Regions from separate parts of the Rossellomorea oryzaecorticis genome, predicted to be linked through region 2. Evidence: riboswitches for the same ligand, from Rfam matches in the RefSeq annotation. Region 2 holds a riboswitch; the other holds the start of a gene.

Region 1 (12,508 bases), on a different contig from region 2:
AGTGAATCTTGCTTCGCTTATGACTCTTAAGAATTCTCTTCACGATGTTCCATTCGGCGGCGGGAAAGGCGGGATTATCATCAATCCGCGCGAATACACCGATAAAGAACTTAATCTTATTGCAAAAAAATATGTTCAGTATTTCAGTGACGTCATCGGTCCGGATAAGGATATCCCGGCGCCTGATATGGGCTCCGGCGAGCGGGAGATGGACTGGATGATGGCAGAGTACAAGAGCATTCACCCCGGCTATCCCTACAGGGGAAGCTTCACCGGGAAGAGCGTGATCAACGGTGGTTCATTGGGACGCCGTGAAGCCACCGGAAAGGGTGTTTATTTTACCCTTCGCTATATGATGCATGATTTTATTAAAAATCAGAAGAATCTGCTGGCGAAAACGGATAATGTGTTTGCCAAAACCGCATTGAAATATGAAAACAAGCCGTTGACCATCTCCGTCCAGGGATTTGGAAACGTAGGATCGGTCGCGGCTCTCGAGGCCTACCAATCCACTCATCTTCAGAATAAAGTGGTGGCTGTGAGTGACCGAAACGTCACGCTTTATAATGCAGACGGACTGGATATCCCGGCACTGGTCGAATTCACGATGAGGAATAAAGGAGATCTCCCGGTAACCGATGATCAGCTGAAGGAGATTGATGTGAAAGCAGATATTTCCGACAGGGAGGACGTTCTGTACCTTGATGTGGATGTCTTGATCCTTGCTGCATTGGAAGACCAGATCCATAAGGATAATGTTGAAAAAGTGAAGGCAGGCATACTCGTCGAGGGAGCGAACGCTCCGGTCACAACAGAGGCGGATGAATACCTCAGTAATAAAGGAATCATCATCGTGCCGGATATCCTCGCTAATGCCGGCGGAGTCATCGTTTCCTATTTCGAATGGCTGCAGGGCAGGGAAACCCAGTTCTACTCGGAAGACGAGGTATTCAGACTGTTATTTGAAAAAATGCAGACAACGCTCGATACGGTTCTGCCGCAGTTCTTCGGGGATCCATTCCCGCTGCGCCAAAACTGCTATATCCACTCTGTTACGAAGCTGTCGACGATTTTATATAGGCAAGGAAAGCTTTACTGAATTAACGCGTAGAGGGACGGGCCTTTAGTAAGCTAAAGGCCCGTCCCCCTTCCTATGTTTAGGTGAGTGTCTGCTGGGTAAAGGATTTGTAGAGAGACATTAATATCTTTGAAAGGAGAGATTTCAGCATGGCAGAACGACATGCGAAGAAGCTTCCCTACAAAGGGATTAATACGGAGAAGAATAATGGACTGACGGATACGCAGGAAGTACTTTGGGCGAAAGAGTTCAAGAAGGCGACGAAGGCCGGGTATCCGGAAGAAGTGAAGAGTGATCGTGAATAGTGGAGTGACGTTAAAACCCTCTTATAACCGCATTTTAAATGTGGTTATAAGAGGGTTTTTTATTGTTGGGAAATTGGAGAATCAAGGTCGATTAGGCAAAAATGGACGAGCCCCACCCTTATTGATACTGCTTATGGAATTATTAATGAAAATGTTTTTTCTTAGGTGTCCTTTTCCTCCCCCAATCCCTATATAAAAGGTGAAAGGAGGTGAGGCACAATGGCAACAGCGGATTTGAAAGGAACGAAGCTGAGATTTGCATATAACGACGGGATGGATGAGAAAGGCAACCCGAAGTACAAGTACAAATCATACAGCTACATCAAAGGTTCGGCCACTGCAGATGAGATGCACAGCGCGGCTCAATCACTTGCAGGACTCTCCGAGAAAAACTTATTCAACGTAGAAAAGATCCAAAACTTCGATATCAACGCATAATGGGGGTGGAATTTTTATAGAAAGGAGGGGATTTTAACATGGCAAAAGTACTTGAACTTGAATTCAAGACAGAAACCGGCAAAATAGCGAAAATCAGCGTCAACGATCCAATCGACCCGATCGATACCGTCCAGGTGAAAGCAGCAATGGACAACCTTATCGCAACCGGCGTATTCGGAAGCTCAGGCGGCGCACTGGTAAGCGTAGATGGCGCACGCGTGGTAGAACGTAATGTAACAGACTATGAAGTCTTATAATAAAAAAAACTCACCTGATTTGTTCTTCAGGTGAGTTTCTTCATGGATAGGAGCCTAACGCAGCGGCACCTCAAATGTTTCCTCATCCATCTTCACTTGGAGTACTAAAGGTTTATCCGTTTGGGATACTGGTTTTGGCACCTGGGCGTAAAAATGGACCTTGCTTTCCGTTAAAGCGTCGACGCTGGACAGTGTTTTAAATGTATTGCCTTCCTCTGTTTCAGCAGCACCGTACATGTCAAATTCGTGCTTGCCGTCATAAGTCAAATAAAAGTTTATCGGGGACAACGGTCCATCAAAGCTGACTGAATCAGTTGTGTCATTTGAAATGGTTCCAGTCATATGTAAGAAGATTTCAGAATCACTGATGATTTTCCTGTTAGACATCGAGTCTTCAGGGTCTGCATTGGAAGATTTGAATTCGGTAGTGAATTCAGCTTTATCCAGCGTGATAATGACTGAATCGTCATCGTATTTAAATACCTTCTTCTCATCCAGGATGTTTTCAGAAGGCTGGGCATCTTGATCTTCCTCTTTTTCAGTTGATGCTTCAAACACTTCGCCTTCACTTTCATCTTCGCCTGCAACTTCAGCGCTTTCATCCCCGTCGGTATTTTCCATTGAAACCTTTTCGTTATCTTTGTTTTCAGCATTGGCATCCCCAGAAGATTTCTCCGAAGTTCCGCAGCCTGCAAGCAAAAGCATAAGTACTGCAATCAACATTGCATTCAGTCGTATCATTTTCATCAATCCTTCAGCTCCCATAGTTAATAGTTTACTAGTAAACAAGCAAAAAGCCCCAACTAATTTAACATATATTCCCTTATTCTGCTAGATTAAAACATCTATTTTACTACAAAATGAAACTTTATAATCATGCGTGATTAGGTCTTTGTATTCAGTTGCGCACAAGGTTATCTACATTTTAATTAAACGTTTGTTTAAACCTTCAAAAGGCTGTCCCATCAAGAGTTTGAGATGTTAATCAAACGTTTGATTAAAAAGATAAAGGTGCCTTAAATGGGAGGAATGATTTTAGCTCAACCCAGCTTTTGATTGGAGTGGAAAGCGAAGCCTTCCACGGAAATCAAAAGCGGTATACAAGGAATTATTTTTGGAGGGGGATTTTCTTTTAACCACAACAAAGAAATCGCTTACATAAAAAATCAATTCAAAATCCTTTATTGACTTTCCAAAACAAACCATATAATATCACCTATAAGATTAAAAACTCAAACAATTAAATATTTTCAAATTATCAAGAGCGACCGAGGGATCAGGCCCTGTGACGTCCGGCAACCTCCATTTATGGAACGGTGCTAATTCCTGCAGAATGGGTTTCATTCTGAAAGATAAGTCGATGACATAAGCGCGATGCTTCTTTCAGTAATTGAAAGAAGCATTTTTTATTTGGCAAACAACATTGAAAAAAGAAAAGGGGTGTGAATGATGATCAGAATCAACAATCTAGTAAAAGAATACAAAACAAAAAAGCAGACGGTCCTCGGTGTGGATAATGTCTCCGTCACCATTGAAAAAGGGGAAATCTTCGGTATCGTCGGCTACAGCGGGGCGGGGAAAAGCTCTCTGATCCGATGCCTGAACTTACTGGAAAAACCGACATCCGGGGAGATCATCATCGACGGTCAGGACCTGACAAAGCTGAATTCCAGGGAACTCCGACTCGCACGTCAGAAAATCAGCATGATCTTTCAGCATTTCCACCTCATTAAAGCGAAAACGGTGTATGAAAATCTCGCTTTTGCTTTGAAAGCAGCCAGGGTGCCGAAGTCAGAAATTGAACCAAGGGTGACCGAATTGCTGGAGATGGTCGGACTTAGCGACAAAGCTCAAGCCTATCCCGCACAGCTGAGCGGCGGCCAGAAACAGCGCGTCGGAATCGCCAGGGCACTCGCAAACAACCCATCCGTCCTCCTATGCGACGAAGCGACCTCAGCACTTGATCCGAGTACAACAAAGTCGATCCTAAAACTGTTAAAAGACATCAACAAACAGCTTGGGCTCACAATCGTCCTCATCACGCACGAAATGGAAGTCGTAAAGGAAATCTGCGATCGGATGGCCGTCATGCAGGACGGGAGAATCGTGGAGGAAGGCCCCGTGTACGACTTGTTCGCAAACCCGAGACAGCCGTTGACAAAACAGTTTATTGAAAATATCCTGCAGTTCGAACTGCCGCCTCACCTATTGAAGAGCCGGACAGGCAAGCTGATCAAAATCCAGTTCAAGGGTTCGATTGCAGAGGAAAGTGTGGTTTCGGAAGTGTTTCAAAAATACAAGGTACGAGGCAATATCCTTCACGGAAAAATCGAATATATCCAGGAAACGCCGCTCGGAATTTTCATCATGGAGCTGATCGGCGAAGAGTCCGAAATACAGGCCGCCATCCGTTATATAACGGCTAAAACACAAAGTCTGGAGGTGCTCGACCGTGCTGCCTGATTCTTTGACTGCGATTTTACCAGAATTGAATAAAGCATTCCTCGAAACCATCTATATGGTCGGCATTTCACTGGCCATCGCGATCCTGATCGGCCTTCCGCTCGGTATCCTGCTTTTTGTGACAGACAAAGGATTGTTCCTGCAGAACGGCTTCATTAAAAAGATCGTCGGCTTCGTCGTCAACATGGTCCGCTCGATCCCATTCATCATTTTATTGGTTGCACTACTGCCGCTTACTAAACTACTGACGGGAACGACGATCGGGCCGACAGCTGCCTCCGTATCACTCTCTGTGGCGGGGATCCCGTTTTTCGCAAGAATGGTAGAGACCGCCCTTCGCGAGATTGATAAGGGAGTCATCGAAGCATCGGTGTCGGTTGGGGCGAGTCCATGGATGATCATCAAGGACGTCCTGCTGCCGGAAGCGAAGCCGGCCGTCATCCAGGCCGTCACGATCACAACCATCAGCCTGGTCGCATATTCCGCCATGGCCGGGATTGTAGGCGGAGGCGGTATTGGTGACCTTGCTATCCGTTTCGGCTATTACCGCTACGACAATACGGTCATGATTACCACGGTCGTCGTGCTGATTTGCCTTGTGCAGCTCATCCAATATACAGGCGACATTTTTGCAAGAGTAGTAGATAAACGATAATCAAAACATTCAGGGGGAAGATTTCAGATGAAAAAATGGTTTTTACTATTAGCAGCAGCATTGACTGTCAGCCTGCTGGCAGCATGCAGTGGAGAAGAAGCAAGTTCTGAAGATAAAAAAGAAATCACGATCGGGGCGACATCCGGTCCTTACAGCGACATGGTCACAAAAGCCATCAAACCAGGTCTTGAGGAAAAAGGATACACCGTTGAAGTGAAAGAATTCAGCGACTACATCCAGCCGAACAATGCACTCGCTCAGGGGGATCTTGACGCCAACCTGTTCCAGCACAAAATCTATATGGAAACATTCGCAGAGCAGCACGGTATGGAGCTTTCAGAAGTCATCGTGGTGCCGACTGCACCGATGGGGATCTATTCAGAGAAATTTGATTCTCTCGAAGACATCAAGGAAGGCAGCGCCATCGCCATCCCGAACGATCCGACAAACGCAGCCCGCGCATTCCAAATCCTCGTGGATGCTGAGCTGATCACATTGAAAGAAGGCACGGATCCGCTTACAGTATCTGAAAAAGACATCGATAAAAACGTTAAGAACCTGCAATTCAAACCGATCGAAGCGGCTCAGCTTCCAAGAGCAGTTGAAAGCGTAGACCTATCAGCAGTTCCGGGGAACTACGCACTTGCGGCAAAAATGGATCTCCTTGACGCGCTGCAGCTTGAGAACATGCCTGACCAATACCGCAACCGCGTCGTTATGAACACGAAAGACGTTGATTCACAGCTTGCAAAGGATATCAAAGCAGTCGTGGAAGCAGACGAATTTGAAAAAGTGATTGATGAAGAGTTCAAAGGTTTCGGGAAGCCGGAGTGGATGGAATAATTGCATACTTTAGTATAGTGAGGGACGGGCCTTTAGTAAGTTAAAGGCCCGTCCCTCACTGCGTTACCGTCTTAAACATCGCAAGTTTTGTTCATACAACCCCTTCTTCCCTCATATACTTTTCTCACGCTGGAATTTTACTTCCATATACACCTGACAAGTTCATACATTTGTGTAGAGACCCGGAGAATCACATCATGAGCTTAGGCGCACCTAGGTTATGTTTGTGATTCTTTTTATGTGCGGAACGGTTTGGAGTGTACCGGGTACACCGTCGACATTTTGTACCAGGTACCAAACCAATGAAATGTACCAGGCACACCAGCGCCGCATTGTACCAGGTACACCCTAAAAAGCAACCCACAAAATGAAAGCGCTAATATACCAACACCGTTTGTTAAAGAAAGGGGAAGAAGATGTGAAAAAAGTTGAACTCATTGACGTATCAAAATCCTACGACAAGAAGAATGAAGTCATCTCCAATATCAATGTCACCATCGAGCCTGGCGAATTCTTTGTGCTGGTCGGGCCGTCCGGCTGCGGGAAGAGTACGATGCTGAGGATGATTGCGGGGCTTGAGGATATTACGGCAGGTGTCCTGAAGATTGGGGACGGGGAAGTGAATAATTTGCCGCCGAGCAAGCGGAATATTTCGATGGTTTTTCAAAATTATGCCCTCTATCCCCATTTGTCCGTTGAGGAGAATATCGTTTTTGGCTTGCACGTGAAGAAGGTCCCGAAGGCGGAGAGGAAGGCGCGTTGTGAAGAGACGGCGAAGATGCTCGGCCTCTCCGATTATTTGAAAAGGAAACCTCGCGAGCTTTCCGGCGGGCAACGGCAGCGGGTGGCACTCGCCCGAGCCATCGTCAACCAGGCCCCGATCTGCCTGATGGATGAGCCGCTCTCCAACCTCGATGCTAAACTGAGAGCGCATATGAGATCGGAAATCAGGCAGATTCAAAGAAAACTCGGGATTACAATGATCTACGTCACCCATGATCAGGTCGAGGCGATGACGATGGGGGACCGGATCATGATCCTGCATGACGGGGAGATCCAGCAGATCGGGAAGCCGATCGACATTTACAATAACCCTGCCAATCCTTTCGTGGCAACCTTCATCGGTTCTCCGCCGATGAATATCGCAGAAGCGGAGTATGACACAGAAACGTCGCGGCTCCATTTTGGAACCGACGGCAACTTAACCATTCCAAAAGAAGATGAAAAATTCATGAAATCAGGCCGCATCATTGTCGGCATCCGCCCTGAACATTTGAAAACCGCCACAAAAGAAACCAAAGATAGCGACAAAATCAATGTTGAAGTCATCAATGTCGAGGTGCTGGGGAACGAAACGATTTTTTCATTCATGCTTGGTGAAAAAGAATGGATGGCCAAATGGACCGGCCAGTGGCGGATCAATGTGGGGGACGTAATCCCAGTTGTCATCAACTACGAATCCCTCTGCTTCTTTGACAGTGAAACGCAGCAGATCGTCAAAACCCCGACGGATATCGAAAACTATATGTTTGATCAGGAGGTGCTCAAATGAAGGCCGGCCCCAACGCAGCACCGGCAAGCCTGTGGAAAAAGTCCCTGAACGTCAGGACCGCCATGCTTTATCTGTTTCCTTCTATTCTATTATTTGCTGTTTTCATCTTTTATCCGATGTTCCGGACGCTGTATCTAAGCTTTTTCCTGACCGATCAGCAGGGGAATGCCGCCTTGTTTGTCGGACTTGAAAATTATGCTTATCTTCTCGAATCGCCCGAGTTCCTGAACAGCATCAAGGCGACCGTCCTGTTTGTGCTGTATACCGTCCCGATCGGGATCATATTGGCCCTTTTTCTCGCACTCATTGCGAATGAAAAATTGAAGGGCATCGGTTTTTTTCGGACAATGTTTTCATCTTCAATGGGGATTTCGGTCGCAGCTTCATCCGTTGTCTGGCTGTTTCTGTTCCATCCGAGCGTCGGGATGTTCAACAGACTGCTGAGCCACCTGCATCTCCCGCAGGTGCAGTGGCTGCTCGATCCCGAATGGGCACTGATATCCGTGTCCATTTCGACGATCTGGCTGAACACAGGATTCGCCTTTTTAATCCTGCTCGGCGGACTTCAGAACATCGATGAGTATCTCTATGAAAGCGCACGGATCGACGGGGCGGGGTATTGGTATCAGCTTAGGAGGATTACGATTCCAATGCTGTCGCCGACGCTTTTTTTCATCATCACGATTTCCCTGATCAATGCGTTTCAGACGTTCGGTCAGATCGACATCCTGACCAAGGGGGGACCTTCGCAGTCTACCAATCTCATCGTCTACTCGATCTACCGTGAAGCGTTCATCAACTATCAATTCGGTACGGCGAGTGCGCAGGCCGTCTTCTTGTTCATCTGCATTTTGATCGTGACGATTCTGCAATTCAAGCTCGGGGAAAAGAAGGTGCATTATCAATGAGTATGGGGAAGAAATTATTGCTTTATGTCCTGCTTGCGGTATCTGCATTCCTTGTGTTTTTCCCGGTGCTGTATGCGTTCATGATCAGTTTCATGACGGGGTCGGAAATCCTTCAGGGGAAATTCCTGCCGCAGTCTTTTACTCTGGAAAACTATTTCAAGGTGTTCGAGCGGCTGCCGCTCATGAATTACCTAATCAATAGTTTCGTCGTGTCATTCGGCGTCATGCTCGGTCAGCTCGTCGTCTGCAGCATGGCAGCCTACGCTTTCGTTTTCATCCCGTTCAAAGGAAGGGATTTCATTTTCTTCTTATTCATATCGACAATGATGATCCCGTGGGAAGCGACGATGATCCCGAACTTCTTTACGATTCAAAAATTGGACTGGATTAATACGTATCAAGGGCTGTCGCTGCCGTTCTTCGCATTGGCATTCGGGACGTTCCTTTTGCGCCAGCATTTTAAAACGATTCCCAAGGAACTTCATGAAGCGGCACAGGTAGCGGGATTGAGCAGATTTGCTTTCTTCTGGAGAGTGATCCTTCCCGTTTCAAAAACCAGCCTTGTCACTCTCGGGGCCTACGGATTCCTGACGACTTGGAATATGTATCTATGGCCGCTCCTCGTAACGACCAATGACTCGGTCCGAACAGTTCAAATCGGCCTGAAGCAGCTGCAGACTCAGGAGATGGCGACCGAATGGGGAGTCGTGATGGCAGGCGTGATCATCGTCATCATCCCGACCCTGTTGCTTTTATTCCTCGGACAGAAGCAGCTGCAAAAAGGACTTACTCAGGGAGCTTTGAAGTAGCGGTGTTTCACATGCCTGCTGCTCTGAAGCGAGCGCAGGCATGTTTAAGCATAATTAACAAAAAGGGGTGTTACCGAAAATGAAAAAGAAGCTGAGGATGCTGTTTGTTTTTAGTGTGCTGGCTGCGATGCTTGTCACTACGGCCTGTTCGAACAGTGAAAGTCAAAAGCCTAAAGACGATGACGGGGAAAAGAGTTCGGGACCTGTGGAAATCAACTTCTGGCATGCCATGTCAGGTGCCGGTCAGGAAGTGCTTGATGGAATCGTCGCAGATTTTAACACTTCACAGGATAAGTATAAGGTCAATGCTGAGTTTCAGGGGACGTACGAAGAGTCCCTGACAAAACTGAGGAGTGTCGGCGGTACCGAGAATGCCCCGGCGATCACCCAGGTCTTTGAAGTCGGGACGAAGTACATGATCGAAAGCGGCTTTATCGAACCGATGCAGACGTTCATCGATAAGGATAATTATGACGTCTCGCAGCTTGAGGAGAACATCCTGAACTACTATACCGTGGATGGAAAGCTGTATTCGATGCCGTTCAATTCCTCCACGCCAGTAATGATTTACAACAAGGACGCCTTCAAAGAAGCGGGGCTCGACCCTGAAGATCCGCCGCAAACCTTTGAAGAAGTGAAGGCGGCTGCTGAAAAGCTGACGAAGAAAGATGAGCGCTACGGATTCTCCATGCTCACATACGGCTGGTTCTTTGAACAGCTTGTCGCCACTCAAGGCGGGCTATATGTAAATGAAGAAAACGGCCGCGAAGGGGATGCGACGGAGGCAGTATTTAACGGGGAAGAAGGCATGCGCGTCTTCAAGTTCCTCGATGACATGAACAAAGCCGGCACATTCGGCAACTACGGAACGAACTGGGATGACATCCGTGCCGCTTTCCAAACAGGTAAAGTCGCCATGTACCTGGATTCATCCGCAGGTGTAGCGAACGCAATCAACAGCTCCCCTTTCGATGTGGGAGTCGCGTTCATTCCATATCCTGAAGAAGTGGAGCGCCAGGGAGTGGCCATCGGCGGAGCGTCCCTATGGATGTCAAAAGGGATCTCTGAAGAAAAGCAGGAAGCCGCATGGGAATTCATGAAATACCTGCAAACACCTGAAAGCCAGGCGAAATGGCATATCGGAACAGGCTACTTCGCCATCAACCCTGCCGCATATGATGAAGATATTGTAAAGCAGGAATGGGAGAAGTACCCGCAGTTCAAAGTGACCGTCGACCAGCTGCAGCAGACAAAACCGTCTGTCGCGACACAGGGAGCATTGATTTCCGTATTCCCTGAATCACGCCAGCAAGTCGTGACGGCCCTGGAGAACCTCTATCAGGGGACCGATCCGCAGGAAGCACTGGATCAGGCAGTGGAAGGGACGAACCGGGCGATAGAGATTTCGAATAAGACGAAGCAGTAACGAAAAATAAGCAGTGAGGGACGGGCCTTTAACTTGCTAAAGGCCCGTCCCTCACTATGTTTGAGTTGGATTAAATTACCTTTATATAAATACCAATAACTACTATCCTAGTAACCTTTATCATGATATGTTAAAAAAAGATTACAATTTCATGACGAAGGAGAAAAAAGAGTTGAAAAAGCCATTTTTTTATTTCCTAATGGTTATCATGATGGTTTCCATCATACAGCCTGCAGCCCCTGTAAAAGCGGCTTCATTTACAGATGTAAAAGGGTTTAAAGATGAAATAGGTTATCTAACGGACTTAGGTATCATTCGCGGGTTTCCGGATGGTACGTTTCGTCCCGACAATTCAATTACGCGCCTACAAGCTGTACTTATGTTAATGCGTGAAATGAAAGTAGAAGAAACAGACATTCCAGACCCTGGTTTTAATGACGTCAAGCCTGGTTCTGCCGGGTATCAAGAAATAGCGGCCGCTTCTCACTTAGGGATTATTTCTGGTTTCTCTGATGGGAGTTTCAGACCGGGAGGAACCCTGACCAGAGCCCAGATGGCAAAGATTTTGGTGAATGCTTACCAATTATATGGAATCTATCCTTATGGGTTCACTGATGTCAGTGAGAACTATTGGGGTACGGAATTCATCAGCCCTTTAGCGGCAAACAATATCACAGTTGGTTTTGATGATGGCAGCTTTAAGCCGGACCTGGCTATTACAAGAGCTCAATTTTCTGCTTTTATGTCCAGAATATTGGAGCCTGAATTCCGACCATATAATCCACTGGTGAAAGACACTATACTCGAGATGTTATTTGAGATGAAGCTGCTGGATTATGATGTCCATCCAACCAAGCCAATCATCTATTTCCTGGATGGCGTTGATAATGTAGTGGTTGCTTTTAACTATGAGACCTACGAAGATCATATTGTTAAACTGCCTCTGCCTGCTGAAAAAATGGACTACGCCAATGGTAAGTTGTATGTAACTCAACTTAAACGTGCACATAGTTCATATTGGTGGGAAGAAGAGCAGGAAGGGGCGGTGGCCGTGGTTGATGCTGAGTCAATGAAGTATCTTCACTCCATCAACGTCGCAACCGATCCTTTTGATATTGCGGCAGATGACGAAGGAAATGTCTTTCTTACTTCCGGTTCCGGACAGCATGTGAACATAAAGAGCTACAATAGTACCACCGGTGAAATGCTCAGCGATGTTCGTGGACCTTATGAGAAATCATACATTGAGATGCATCCTTCCCAGGATCGAGTTTATCTGATCGATACTACGGTATCTCCAAGAGACCTTGAAGTGTACCCAATCAGTGACGGCAAGCTTTCAGCAGGAAAGGATTCTCCTTATCATGGGGACTACCCTTTGACAACCGATCTGACCATACCTGAAGATGGAGGTTACATTTTTAATGGAAGCGGAAATGTTTTTTACTCTTCCATGACACCATCAGCCGACATGACATTTGCAGGTAAGCTGGATAGAGGATATACAAGTATTGCATTTGATGTGCCTAATAAGGAATTCTATACGTCAAACAAAAATACATTTGTTCAAGCTTATAACTATGATACATTCCGGCCGAGCTATCAATTGGAGACGTATGGTAATGTGCAGAAACTAATTTATCATCATGATGCTTTGATCTCTTTGACGGAATTCAAGCCGAAAGGTACGCCAAAGACTTTAATAGGAATGGAAACGATTTATTTTAAGTAAGGAAGAGAAATACTGCCTCCTTTTAAAAGAGGATGGCATTTA
Region 2 (12,508 bases):
TCCACCTCTCTTCGGGAATAGTAACGCAGCTGCAGTCAGGATAATGAGGGTGAAAATCAGCAGCGTAAGCATTTCACTGTATACGGATGATAACGGGTAGCCCTGGAACAACTTGAAATAGGCTGCCATGCCGGCACCATTCGGTGTGAGTACTCCGACTTTTTGAATAAAGTCTGAGGAGAACATTTCTCCAAAACTCCCGCCGACAAAAGCAAATACCGTGACCGCAACAGTAGAGAAAAAGTTTGAGAATGTCTCAGAATTCGCCCGATAATTTAACGATGTCAACAGTGCCCCGATGCTCCCCACTGCCAGACTGAGTGCAGTCGTCACCAGTAAAAAGGAGCCGATATCAGGCCATGTTACATCAAAAATGATTGCACAGACCCCAAAGAGGATACCCAGCTGCAAAATCGCCAGAATGACCGTGGTCACCAGGATGCTGACAAAGTATTTCCAGACCGGGACGTTCGCCAGTATCATCCGGTCGAATACGTGGTCCTCTTTTTCCTGATAGGCGAATGATCCCATATTGGAGGCAATGTACAAAACAAACATGACGCTCATCCCTACCGCAAAATAAGTCACAGAAGTCAGGGGTTCCCGGTCTTCCACATTTGACACCGTCCCCTTTACCCCGGTATCCATTGTGTCTGTACTAAGAGCGGTCTCACTGGACCTGCCGATGACCGCGGATAGCGAGTATTGCTTCTGAAAACTCACCAATAAATCTTCTACTAGATTGGAGGTCAGTTCTTTTCCTTCGTTCCGGTAAAGCTTGAGCTGCGGAGTCTGTTCTCCTTCGAGGAACATAGAAGAAAGACTCTGAAGCGTGAATCCCTCTGGAATTTCGATGATGGCAGAGTAGGAATCGTCCTCTTTCGTCTTTGCCAGGTCACCCGGCTCCACCTCATCGACGGATATATATTTTTTCAGTTCCGGCCTCTTTAATACCTCACTCTTTAACAGTTCAACCGGCATTAGCCTTCTGGCAGATTGAGAGACGGCTTCCCTTGCTTCCGGGGGAAGGGTGGAGGTTTCCAGTTTCTTTTCAAAATCTTTTAGTTCCTGTGCGCTGTCCCCGTGTTCAATGATCGCTACTTTTGCTTTCACGCTCACATCTTCCCCGTTCATCACGCTGCCGAGGGCGAATCCGAGAATCGTGATCAGGATGAGCGGCATCCCGATCAGAATAAGCAGGACCTGTGGATTCCGGATCATCATGAGAAGTTGTTTTTTTATGAATTGGACAATCATCTCTTACCCCTCCTAATCCCTCAATGCTCTTCCTGTGAGATGCAGGAATACATCTTCCAGGGTCGGTGTCTGCCGGTCGATCGTGACAATGATGGCTTCCGTTTCATCAGCGATTTGAAAGATCTGATTGAATGGGTGCACTTCTTTCGGAATGACGACCGTGACCGTTTTCTCATGGGAGGTGACGGACTTGAAGACTGCAAGTTCTTTCAGCTTTTCCACAAATGCCGGCGAATTCTTATCCAGCTTGATGAGAATGGTAGATTCAGAAGAAAGGATAGACTTGATTTCATCTTTTGTTCCAGAAGCGATAATGGTGCCTTTATCCATGATATAAATACGGTCACACAGGAACTCCACCTCTTCCATGTAATGACTGGTGTATAAGATCGTCATGTTTTTTTCCTTATTCAGCCTTTTTACCTCTTCCAGGATATAATTTCTGGATTGTGGATCGATTCCCACCGTCGGTTCATCCATGATGAGGATTTCAGGGTCATGCAGGAGTGCCACCCCTATATTAAGTCTTCTCTTCATTCCTCCAGAGAACGTCTTTACAACATCGTTCTGGCGGTCTGTCAGACCGATCTGCTCTAAAATGTCCTTTATTTTCCCCTTTAATTCCCTGCCGCTCAGACGGTGGATCTTTCCGAAGAATTCAAGGTTCTCTTTAGCCGTTAAATCGGTGTATAATGCAATCTCCTGAGGGACCACCCCCAGTACCTTTCTCAGCTTACCCGTCTCTTGAAGGATGCTGTCATTATGCAGTCTTACATCTCCTTCTGTCGGGGAAATGAGTGAAGAAACCATGGAAATCGTCGTTGATTTCCCGGCTCCGTTTGGCCCGAGAAGCCCCACTGTTTCTCCTTTCTCCAAAAAGAGATTCACACTGTCCACCGCTTTATTTTTCTTGAAACGTTTTGAAAGGTTCACCACTTCCAGCATCAAATCAGCCCCTCTGTCCTTTATACTCTTATTGTATTTCGTATAATTAAATCCTCACACTTACCTCTGTCACTACTTTGCCTGAATCGGTATGACCTCCGTCACTTTTTAAGAAAAGTTCTTTTGCATACTTTGTTGTTTTACACATGGTATTTTCAGCTTGTCTGTCCTATTATTGTTGGAACTTGAGTTCGAAAAGAGCACGTCCTCAAGCTATATTCAGGCTGCAATCAAATTTTTGAAAAGCAACAACCTTTTAGAAAACAACCTTCAAAAAGCGCAAAAAAATGACCGGCCCATGATCGGGTCAGTCAGGCGATGTCATGTTTGACTGCATATATAGCCAGCTGTGTCCGGTCCCGGAGTTCCAGTTTCTGAAGAATCTGGGTCAGGTGATTTTTTACGGTGCCGACGGATAAATGAAGCTCACCGGCTATCTCTTTATTTGTCCTCCCCTGGCCCACCAGCCGGGTAATCGATAGCTCCCTTTCGGTTAAAGGATGATCTGCTTCAGGGTTTTTCTTACGGGACAGCAGTTTAGGAACCACTTTCGCTGCCACTTCATCCTGCAGGCTCATGCCGCCTTTCAAGCAGCTGTGTATGGAACCGATCAGCTTATCCCCTTGAGAGGTTTTCAGCAGGAATCCGTTCGCTCCTTCTTTTAACGCCTGCAATGCATATTCATCATCATTGAAAGTGGTCAAAATAAGGATCTTCACCTGTGGCCATTGTCTTTTTATGAGCCGGGTCGCTTCCAGTCCATTCATTTCAGGCATGCGGATATCCATGACAACCAAATCAATGACATGAATACCCATTTGATCGACGGCTTCACATCCGTTTTCAGCTTCGGCAACGACCCTTAACGCGTCGTCCTGTTCAATCATCATTTTCAGACCCTGCCTTACGATCCCCTGGTCTTCAACCAATAAGATCCTCTTCATGCCGTAGCCACCTCTTCCAACGGGAACGCCCCTCTCAGTATGAATTCTTTATCTGTTTGATGGATTTCAAGCTTGCCGCCAAGCTCCTCCACCCGTTCTTGCATATTGGTTAATCCGAAGCCCATTTGGAAGGGACGGACATCATCGAGTTGATTGGTGATTTTAAAATGGAGATGCCCGAGCGCCGTCTTGCCGAGCATCACCTTCACTTCCTTAACGGAACTGTGTTTCATGGCATTCGTTATCCCTTCCTGAATGCAGCGGTACACCGCAATATTCTGTTTGTTCGACAGCCGGGTTGAGAGCACCCCCTGCTGGGTCGTCAGCTCAACCATGACGGCACTTTCCGATTCCAGTTTCCTGATCAACTGGATGACAGATTGGATTCCTTCGATTTCCCCTTCTTTAAGCGCCTTCACCGCTTCCCTTGTTTCATCCAGGCTGTCTGCGGCAAGGTTTTTTATTTCTTTGAAAAGGGAACGGCCATGCTGAATGGATAACATCTCGATTTTCATCAGGAGTGCCGTCAAATTGTGACCGACAGAATCATGGATTTCCCTTGCAATCCTCGTCCTTTCCTCGGCTTTTGAATTCCGCTCCGTAACATACAGCACTCTTTTCAGCTTCCTGTATTCTCCTAGCAGCTGATCATAAAGATTTCTTTGTTCCTTCAAATCATGACTCCCCTCATTCACTTTCCATGTCATAAAGAAGAACATGGCGAAGAAAGGGATGACAGCAGGTGTATAGGAATCCCCAAAAAGAAAAGCTTCAATCCCAAAGAAAAGAATGCCACTATACATGAACATCCGGTATGTTCCGGGAAGAAGCTGGATGCTTGCTTCAAGATGGAAATAACAGAAGATGCACCAGGCCAGCAGCGGTTCCGGGCTCACTAAGCTTGAAATCAGAAGCAGCAGGGTCTGGCATATGTAAAGGAAAAGCCTGCTCCTTGAAACAGGTGTGATGAAGAAGAGTGCAAATGAAAGAGAACAGATCAACATCAACACAATCATCGAAATGGAATTTTGAGAAGAATCGTAGATATACGTCCCCCAAAGCACGCTCAGAAAAATTGTCCGTACGATAATAGCTGCCAACAAGACTCCCCCTTCCCCTCACTTACTTTGAAACTACTAAAACAACAGGTTCAAGTCAATAACATAATTGGTATATTTCAGTGCGGGTTGGCGGATTTTCATTCATATTCGTCCTGAATGCCAGATATACCTATCTAATGATTGATTGAGGAAACTGTTTGTTTTAGTTCGTTCCAGCAGTTGATTGGAGTGCAAGACGCAGACTCCTGCGGGAAAAGCGGTGCTGGTGAGACCCCGCAGGAGCACAGCGACGAGGAGGCTCACCGCCCGCCCGCGGAAAGCGAAGTCTTGCACGGAAATCAACTGCGTTGTATAAAACCGGCATTGCCAATTCCATCAGATAAAAGCATAATAAAGACATAGAAAATTAACGGACTGAGAGGAATGAGACCATGAGTGTACATAAAGACATCACTAAACATTCAACCAGGCAAAACCAGCTTGTACAAAAGTTTATGAAACTGGACGAAGAACGGGAGATGGCGATCGATGAAGCGGTGAAGCTTTGTCAGGCCGGCGAGGCTTTTACGACAGACCGGATCAACGAGGCAACCCGGGAAATCAACACCCTTGCACGACAGGGAGTCGTTCCGCAGAGGAAAACAGTGACCGTTGAAATGGTCGAGGAGTATGCAGCAAGGCTGAATAAACAATAAAGAAAAGGCTGACCCCGCAGATTCGGGGTCAGCCTTCTTCTTATTATGCTTTTAACGCACTGTTCCAGCCGTCATAAACGAATACCGGCTGTTTGTCATTCTCTGCTCTTTCGACGATGACGTAATTTTTATGGGCGACAACCGTCTGGTTATCTGGAAGATCCAGTTTCTTGGCAGTCTCATTATCTACTTTAATGATGACGGTGTTTTCTCTTAAAGTGGTCACCACTCCGTTTACTATATGCTTCTTACGTTTGAATTCAATTTTATCTCCAAGGTTTGCATAATTTTTCGAGTACACGAAGTTGTTATTCATTTGAATTGTCTCCTTTTATAATTAGTGGTCTATGGCTCGATCTATTTAAGTTGATTGATTATAATTTTCTTACCGTATTTGTACCACTTGTTGAGAAAATTCAAACCTTTTCTGATAAAATTTTTTCCGAAAACTATTTTCTATACCCTGCCAGTCCACTTTCAAAAGCTTGCCTGTCTCCGTTTTCCGCCCCAAACAATGCTTCCTGCAGTGCAAACGTACTCTTGTAAAAATGGATTCTCTCTTGAAATGAAATTATTTCAGGATAATGAGGAATCATCATATTCATAAATTCTTCACCATAGCTCGCTAATATCCCCGCCACATCATAGGCAGGGTCCCCGATACCGGCCCCGCCGAAGTCGATGATGCCGGATACCCTCTCATTCTCCCATAGAATATTCGAGCATCCGAAATCCCCGTGCACGATACTTGCTTCCGCAGATTGAAAGGACCTGAAATAAGCAGTAAAGCGCTTTTCCGTTTCTTCAATCGCCTCCTGTTTCATGAACGGAAATACCTTTGTCTCCAGCCTTCTATACAAATCTTCCATTTCTTCAACGACCGGATTCTGTTGAGCCGGGCTGAGTACAGTGTCCGCGGGAATGCTGTGCAGTTCTTTAAGGAATACAGCCAGGTCCCCTGCTGCCTGCCGCCTCCCTGTATCATCAAGGCCTGTCATCTCTTCTCTCCATAATGGAGATCCGGGTAAAAGGCGGTAAGCTGTAAAAACCTGTCCCGGTTCTTCCGGTTGAAAGGATTGAAATTCCGGCTTCGGTACAGGGATGGAGAGCTTTGGTGAGACACTCTCCAGAATCACTGTCTCTTTCTTCAGCTGTTCGATCCCCCCTTTATACTTTGGAAACCGGAAAACCCATTCGTCATTGATGATCAACACATCATTATTCTGACCTTGTTCATTTTTAGAGTAATGGTGGATGATGAAGTTCGGTATCTTCTCTTTAATAAGATTGATTTTATCTTGCATATTCTTCTCCTCTTCCTGACACATTTATCATTTTCCTTATCTATTAATTTGATGTCACTTCGTTAAATACCTTTTCTGCTATAAAAAAGACGCTCTCCGTTCAGTAACGGGTTCGGTTTTCGAGTACAAAAACTTGATTCGCCCGTAATTTAGCAGTCCAATTCGTAACTATATTGGACTGCTTCTTTTTGTTGATATCAAGGTTTTCAATGATCTTATAAGAGTTTTAGCACCCGAATTCGCACTCCTTTTAGCAAGGTGACAGAAGTTATTGGCAACGTGTGTATTCGAGTGCTTATTGATATACAAATCAAGGCCTATTCAACTAACGGGGCAGTTTTGTCTAATTTTAGATTTTGGGGAAAATGATGTTTGTTAAAGTAAACCAGCAATAAAGCATGCTGCTTAGATGATTCTATTTTGGCGGTAAATTTATAAGCGGAGAAATTCCGTCTAAGGCAGCTGGAGGAGGGTTAAAACGCTGAAATAAGGGGAGAAGTTCCGCTTAACTGCTCAATATGTAACAATATTTAATGGATATTTTACTATAAGCGGAAAAACTCCGGCTATTATTCGTGAAATAGCCGCATTTTTCGATTTAAACGGAATTCTTCCACTAATTTTCAAACGCCAGGGAACCGGCTCTCCTTGTTCTACATAAGGGTGCTAATTATTAATAAAGAATGATGATAAAAAAGCTCGAAACATAATGGCTTCGAGCTTTTTTACGTGCTCATTTCACTGCTAAAGTGTCTACTAATTGAACTGGAAATTACCGTGCGAAAGCACTGCTAATTCAAATGGTGTACTTCAAAACCGAACCCGTTACCGTTTCAGGGAACGTCTTTCTCCTTAATAAGCCAGTGCCTGCTTCTTTTCTTCTTTCATCAAGACAAAGCAAAGGAGGATGCCGATCATGGACAGGAAGGCGAAGAATAGATACACGGCGTAGATGGAGAAGGTCTCCAGGATAAAGCCTCCCACAAACGTGCTGAACCAGTTGCCGAGTCCGTTTCCGATCGCCGAATAAATCGTGACGGCCGTTGCGGTGATGTGAGCGGGCGTAATTTCCCGGATATAACGGAGGCCTGCCGGGACGAACAAACCGATCGCAAGACCCTGCATGACAGCAGAGCTGTATACAAGCCACAGGCTCGGTTCAGTGAAATAAAAGAGCCAGCGGATCATGGAGGCAGCTCCTGCGAGGGCCGCGACCGACAAAAGTCCGAACCTGTCGATCCAGCTGCCTGCGATTCTCATGAACGGAACTTCCGATAATACAGCAATCAAGAATGCGAGCCCTATCCCTGCATATGTCCCGCCCGAATCTTCGACGAATAATCCGAAGTATGTATTATTGGCGAGATTCGGTCCGAATACCATGAAGGTGACGACCAGGAATATGAGGAATTTTTTCAGTCCGAACAATTCTTTCATACCCGCTTTCAAATCGAGCTTGGCCGAGGCTCGTTCCTTTGGGAACCGGAAAGCAAGTACAGCCGACAGCACCAGACATATGAAGAATGTATAGAAAATGATAGTCGGGCCGATGAACCCTTCGGACAGTTTTCCCATCACATATACCGCGACACCAAAGCCCAATGAACCAAATAATCGTATATTTCCATAATTATATTTCACTTTACTCGTATATTTCAGGCTGATACTGTCAGAAACGGGTATGATCGCGCTCTGGAAAACAGCGACAAGGATGGCTGTCAGGAGAATCCCGTAATACAGGTCAGTCACCAGGTATCCCAGTGCAAAAATCCCCGCAACAAGTGACGTAAAAGAGAGTACCTGGGTCGGACGGTTTGTCGTGTCGCTCACCATCCCCCAGACCGGCTGAAAGAAGATCATCATGATGGGTCCGATCGACATGATGGTCCCGATCTGGTAGCCATTCAAACCGACACTTTCACTTAAATAGACGCTTAACAGCGGGTATAGACTGCCCACCCCAAAAAAAGTCAAAAAATAAAAGCCTTGCAAAGTAAAGACTTGATTACGCACCGTTTTTTCCACTTCCGTATCCCCCAGATGTTTTTTTATCCCTATAATACTAGACCTATTTTAGAAGATTGTAAATCCTTTTTATGGATAAAAAAAGACCCTGCGTCTTTCGTCCATTATAAAGGATCCTGTTAGCATAGGGCTTCCCCGGATTGGATCGAATGGACTGGAAATCTTTTATAGTCCCATTAAAAGAATACGGACAAATTTACGTTTGACTTTTTCTCTTAAACGCCTTAAAGTATGTAAGTATAATTTTTAAATGAATATAAACGTATTCTTCTTATCCAGAGAGACGGAGGGACTGGCCCTGTGATGTCTCGGCAGCGGACTCATTTTGAGTGCTGTGCCACATCCAGCAAGCATGATGCTTGAAAGATAAGGGGAGAGTTTCTTTTAATGGAAACCTCTTCTTACCCAAGAAGAGGTTTTTTATTTTCCAACACCATATGCCAAAGGAGTTGTTCAAATGTTTAACGAAAAAGGAAATTTTCTGGCGTTACTGCCATTAGTCATATTTGTTGCACTGTTTCTCGGTGCGGGAATCATTTCAGGTGATTTCTACGCATTCCCGGTACTCGTTTCCATTATTATCGCAGCCGTAGCGGCACTGCTTATGAACCGTAAAGAGTCACTGAATGCAAAAGTGGAACGCTTCGCCAAAGGGGCGGGACACCCTGATATCATGATCATGGTGTTCATCTTCCTATTAGCAGGGGCATTCTCCGGAGTCGCTGAAAAAATGGGTGCCGTTGATTCAACGGTGAACCTGGCTTTATCTGTACTTCCGGAAAATTTGATTATCGTTGGTTTGTTCATCATTGCAGCATTTGTTTCATTATCCATGGGGACCTCAATGGGTACGATCGCAGCGCTTGCGCCGATCGGTGTGGGAATCAGCAACGGCACTGACATCAGCATGCCTATTGCCATGGCAACAGTCATCGGGGGTGCGATGTTCGGTGATAACCTCTCCTTCATTTCCGATACAACAATCGCGGCAGTGCGCACGCAGAAAACAGAAATGAAAGATAAGTTCAAAGTGAATTTCTTCATCGTCCTGCCTGCTGCCATCCTGACGATGCTCATCTTGTTCTTTATCACGGCAGGCAATCAGTCTGCGGTTGAGGCAGGAACGTATGACTGGGTGAAGATCCTCCCTTATCTCGGTGTCATCATCGGGGCATTGGCAGGACTAAATGTGTTCGTGGTGTTATTCGGAGGCATCGTTCTTTCAGGCATCATCGGGTTAGCCGATGGAAGCTTTACCCTTTCGAGCTATTTTGGAAGCGTCGCTGACGGAATGACAGGTATGGCAGAAATCGTCATTCTTTCCGTCCTGATCGGAGGCGTTGTAGAACTGATCCGGTATAACGGCGGCATTCAGGCGCTGCTTTATCTTGCAACACGCAAGATCCGCTCGCCAAAAGGAGCCCAGCTTGCAACTGCAGGACTTGTAAGCTCAACAAATCTTTGCACTGCGAATAATACAATCTCTATCATCATTGCGGGTCCGCTTGCGAAAGAAATCGGTGATAATTACGGTGTCGACGCACGTAAATCGGCAAGTATTCTCGATATCTTCTCCTGCTCCGTGCAAGGCCTGATCCCTTATGGAGCCCAGGCGCTGCTCGTCGCAGAAACAGCGGGAATCTCTCCACTGAGCATCATTGCATATGCTTTCTATCCGATCCTGACAGCAGTATGCGGATTGGCTGCGATCCGCTTTGCGCTGCCGAAGTTCACGCGGGCAAAAGCGCCAAAGGCAAGCACAGCACGCTCATAATATAAAAAGAGACAAAACCGATTAAGGATTTGTCTCTTTTTCTTTTTATAACAAGTCATTCACGTGATACAATTTGCCGGACTCCACGTCTTTTTCCGTTACAAGATCCACAAGGGCGCCAGCTACTGTATCCGCACCCCTCAGCATCCCCTGCTCCTTGTATCGCTTGAAGTTTTCTACATCTGCGAAAGCTTCTTCAGAAGAAGAACGGATGGTGCCCTGCATATCCGTGTCCATCACTCCCGGACTGAACGCAATCACTTTGTGGCGGCTGCCCATTTTTGAAAGTTCAAGACTGACGGTTTCGGTCAGCATATTGATGCCGGCCTTCGTGGAACAATAGGTACTCCACCCATAGACTGGCCTGCTCCCCGCCCCGGAACTCACATTGACCATGATCAGCTTGCTTCTATCAGATTCTTGCAAGGCTTTCAGCATTTCATTTGTAACAATCATGGGGGACAGCAGATTGACATTCACGCTTGTCTCAAGATCGGCATTCTCCACCTGCCCCGATGGATTGATAGGTGTCACCACTCCGGCGTTTTGAATCAAAAAGACTCGTTCGGCGTTGGCTTCCAATACTTTTTCTCCTGCCTTCTTCGCTGCCTTCCCGGTTTCATCGGGATTGGAAAGATCGCATCGCACGAACTCATAGGAGACTCCTTCTCCTTCACACATCGATTTTAGTGCCTCATTATCCGATCTTGAAATATTGATCAGTGAAATCCCCTTTTCAATGAAGAGCTTTGCGATTGACTCCCCAAGTCCCCTGGTGGCACCCGTTACGATTGCATAATCCATCCTATCCTCTCCTTTCTTATATGAATTGATTATATAGGAGAATAGGTGAATCAAGAAAGTTTTTCGTCCTTACCGCTTCTCGTCCCAAGCCTTTGTCGGACGGTCAGTGGGATAGCCGTGTTCAGCCCTGTATGCTTTTCTTTCAGCGGTGAAGTCCCACCAATTCTTTTCACTGTCAGGATGCCGGGCATGGTGGACAACACAACGTAAGGAATCTTCTACACAGGGATCCATCCACACTCCGTATTTTTTCTCGAGTGCGATAATGAGGTCTTCCCCTTTTTCATCCTTGATCTCTTCAAATGTATGAAACTGCAAATCTTCGACGACGTTATGGGCCATGTTCGGACCGATGGAAGGAATCTGCTGGAAATTGGACATCCCGACCAGATATCGAGCTCTTTCAAGCGGGATCCCCAGTCTTTCACCCAGTTCTTCCGGGGAATATGTGTTGATTTCCTTCAATCTTATTTTTTCCCGGCGCAAGGAACTTCTTTCTTCATCCGTCAAAGGAAGCTTCGGACTCTTAGCGCTCATTTTTCACAACTCCTTTTACCCTTTAAAAGTCTGATGATTCGTCAATTTGAAATCCTCCATGACCGGTTGGTACTCTTTCCTTTTCACACGCTTCTTTTTGCTCTTGATCGGTGTGTTGTTTACGAGTACGCCGACCTTCTTCTGCTGAATTTCCTTCACTCCCTGGACGATGAGCTGCATCGCGATGATAGCGATCATGAAAGCAAAAAGCGGGGCAAGTACGACCCAGTATTTACCCGTCATCAGTGAATACCTTGCAGAGCTTATCAGCCCTGACCACTCAAAGGTACCGGTCTTAGGCGGGTCAGGCATGTCGCCGCGCGTGATGATCGTTCCTCCCAAGAATAAGTGAAATAAACCTAGGTGAACTAATATGAGCAGCGTCTGAATGAATTGATGGCCGAAAATAATGAATAGCCGAGGTGCCAAATGGGGGAATAAATGGGTCCACAGCAAATGCTTATTACTTCCTCCAAGCAGCTTGGCAGAAAGAACAAAGTCTTTCTTTCCTATCAACTTCAATTCATTCCCGATAAGCACGGTGGTTAAGGGTAATACCAGTATCGTCAGCAGGATAGCTTCAAAAATCAGCCGTTCAAATATTGAATTTTGAAATCCCTGAGCAGGAGAACCCCATAATACGGGTCTCAGCAATAAATAAGCAATCAAACTCAAAGGAAGGAAATGGATGGAATCCACCATCCGGTCCAGCCAGTTTTTCCGGTATTCTTTTAAATGAAAGTGATACACCACACCAAGGTAGAACCCTCCTACGACCCTTAAAAACGCAACGATCAACGCAAATAAAAGTGTATATTTAGCCCCCACAATCATTTGATCCATGATGCTGTATCCAAAAAAATCAGATCCTAAAATCATCTCTTTGGATGGAGGATGCGGCGGTGCTGAGATAATCCGCCCTTCATCATTTTTCATGTAATTAATAAAGTTGATAGGTTTTTCTTTAAACAGCGGAAATATGAAACTATACGCGATCATGATAAAAATCATGCTGAATCCGGCTGCAAACTTAGGGTTATGCATATGCTGCCACCATAACTTTCTGAGGGTGGCAGCCCATACCCATATTCTCCATTCCCGAAAGTGATTGCGGTCTTTCTTATATTTAGTAAGGTCTTCCCCGCTTCCATCATTCACCCAC

Evidence for each region. A riboswitch is a leader RNA that binds a small molecule or an ion and turns the genes downstream of it on or off. The one in region 2 is predicted to bind S-adenosylmethionine.
Region 1: another riboswitch for S-adenosylmethionine. It lies ahead of ACKA06_RS05960 (methionine ABC transporter ATP-binding protein); the one in region 2 lies ahead of ACKA06_RS19700 (Na+/H+ antiporter NhaC family protein).

Annotation. Positions count from the first base shown of each region.
Region 1 covers NZ_JBJOSA010000003.1:374,041-386,548, reverse strand. The annotation lists gene ACKA06_RS05985 (Glu/Leu/Phe/Val family dehydrogenase) at 1-1,099, shown strand, start outside; gene ACKA06_RS05980 (YfhE family protein) at 1,228-1,383, shown strand; gene ACKA06_RS05975 (DUF1659 domain-containing protein) at 1,603-1,821, shown strand; gene ACKA06_RS05970 (DUF2922 domain-containing protein) at 1,860-2,078, shown strand; gene ACKA06_RS05965 (hypothetical protein) at 2,133-2,825, opposite strand; SAM riboswitch class I at 3,331-3,437, shown strand; gene ACKA06_RS05960 (methionine ABC transporter ATP-binding protein) at 3,528-4,541, shown strand; gene ACKA06_RS05955 (methionine ABC transporter permease) at 4,531-5,196, shown strand; gene ACKA06_RS05950 (MetQ/NlpA family ABC transporter substrate-binding protein) at 5,224-6,039, shown strand; gene ACKA06_RS05945 (ABC transporter ATP-binding protein) at 6,458-7,591, shown strand; gene ACKA06_RS05940 (carbohydrate ABC transporter permease) at 7,588-8,499, shown strand; gene ACKA06_RS05935 (carbohydrate ABC transporter permease) at 8,502-9,308, shown strand; gene ACKA06_RS05930 (ABC transporter substrate-binding protein) at 9,388-10,734, shown strand; gene ACKA06_RS05925 (S-layer homology domain-containing protein) at 10,907-12,466, shown strand.
Region 2 covers NZ_JBJOSA010000027.1:30,397-42,904, reverse strand. The annotation lists gene ACKA06_RS19740 (ABC transporter permease) at 1-1,257, opposite strand, end outside; gene ACKA06_RS19735 (ABC transporter ATP-binding protein) at 1,270-2,202, opposite strand; gene ACKA06_RS19730 (response regulator transcription factor) at 2,514-3,146, opposite strand; gene ACKA06_RS19725 (sensor histidine kinase) at 3,143-4,246, opposite strand; gene ACKA06_RS19720 (DUF2533 family protein) at 4,639-4,902, shown strand; gene ACKA06_RS19715 (DUF2187 family protein) at 4,946-5,218, opposite strand; gene ACKA06_RS19710 (phosphotransferase family protein) at 5,352-6,206, opposite strand; gene ACKA06_RS19705 (MFS transporter) at 7,059-8,231, opposite strand; SAM riboswitch class I at 8,500-8,604, shown strand; gene ACKA06_RS19700 (Na+/H+ antiporter NhaC family protein) at 8,689-10,005, shown strand; gene ACKA06_RS19695 ((S)-benzoin forming benzil reductase) at 10,051-10,809, opposite strand; gene ACKA06_RS19690 (helix-hairpin-helix domain-containing protein) at 10,879-11,346, opposite strand; gene ACKA06_RS19685 (ABC transporter permease subunit) at 11,362-12,508, opposite strand, start outside.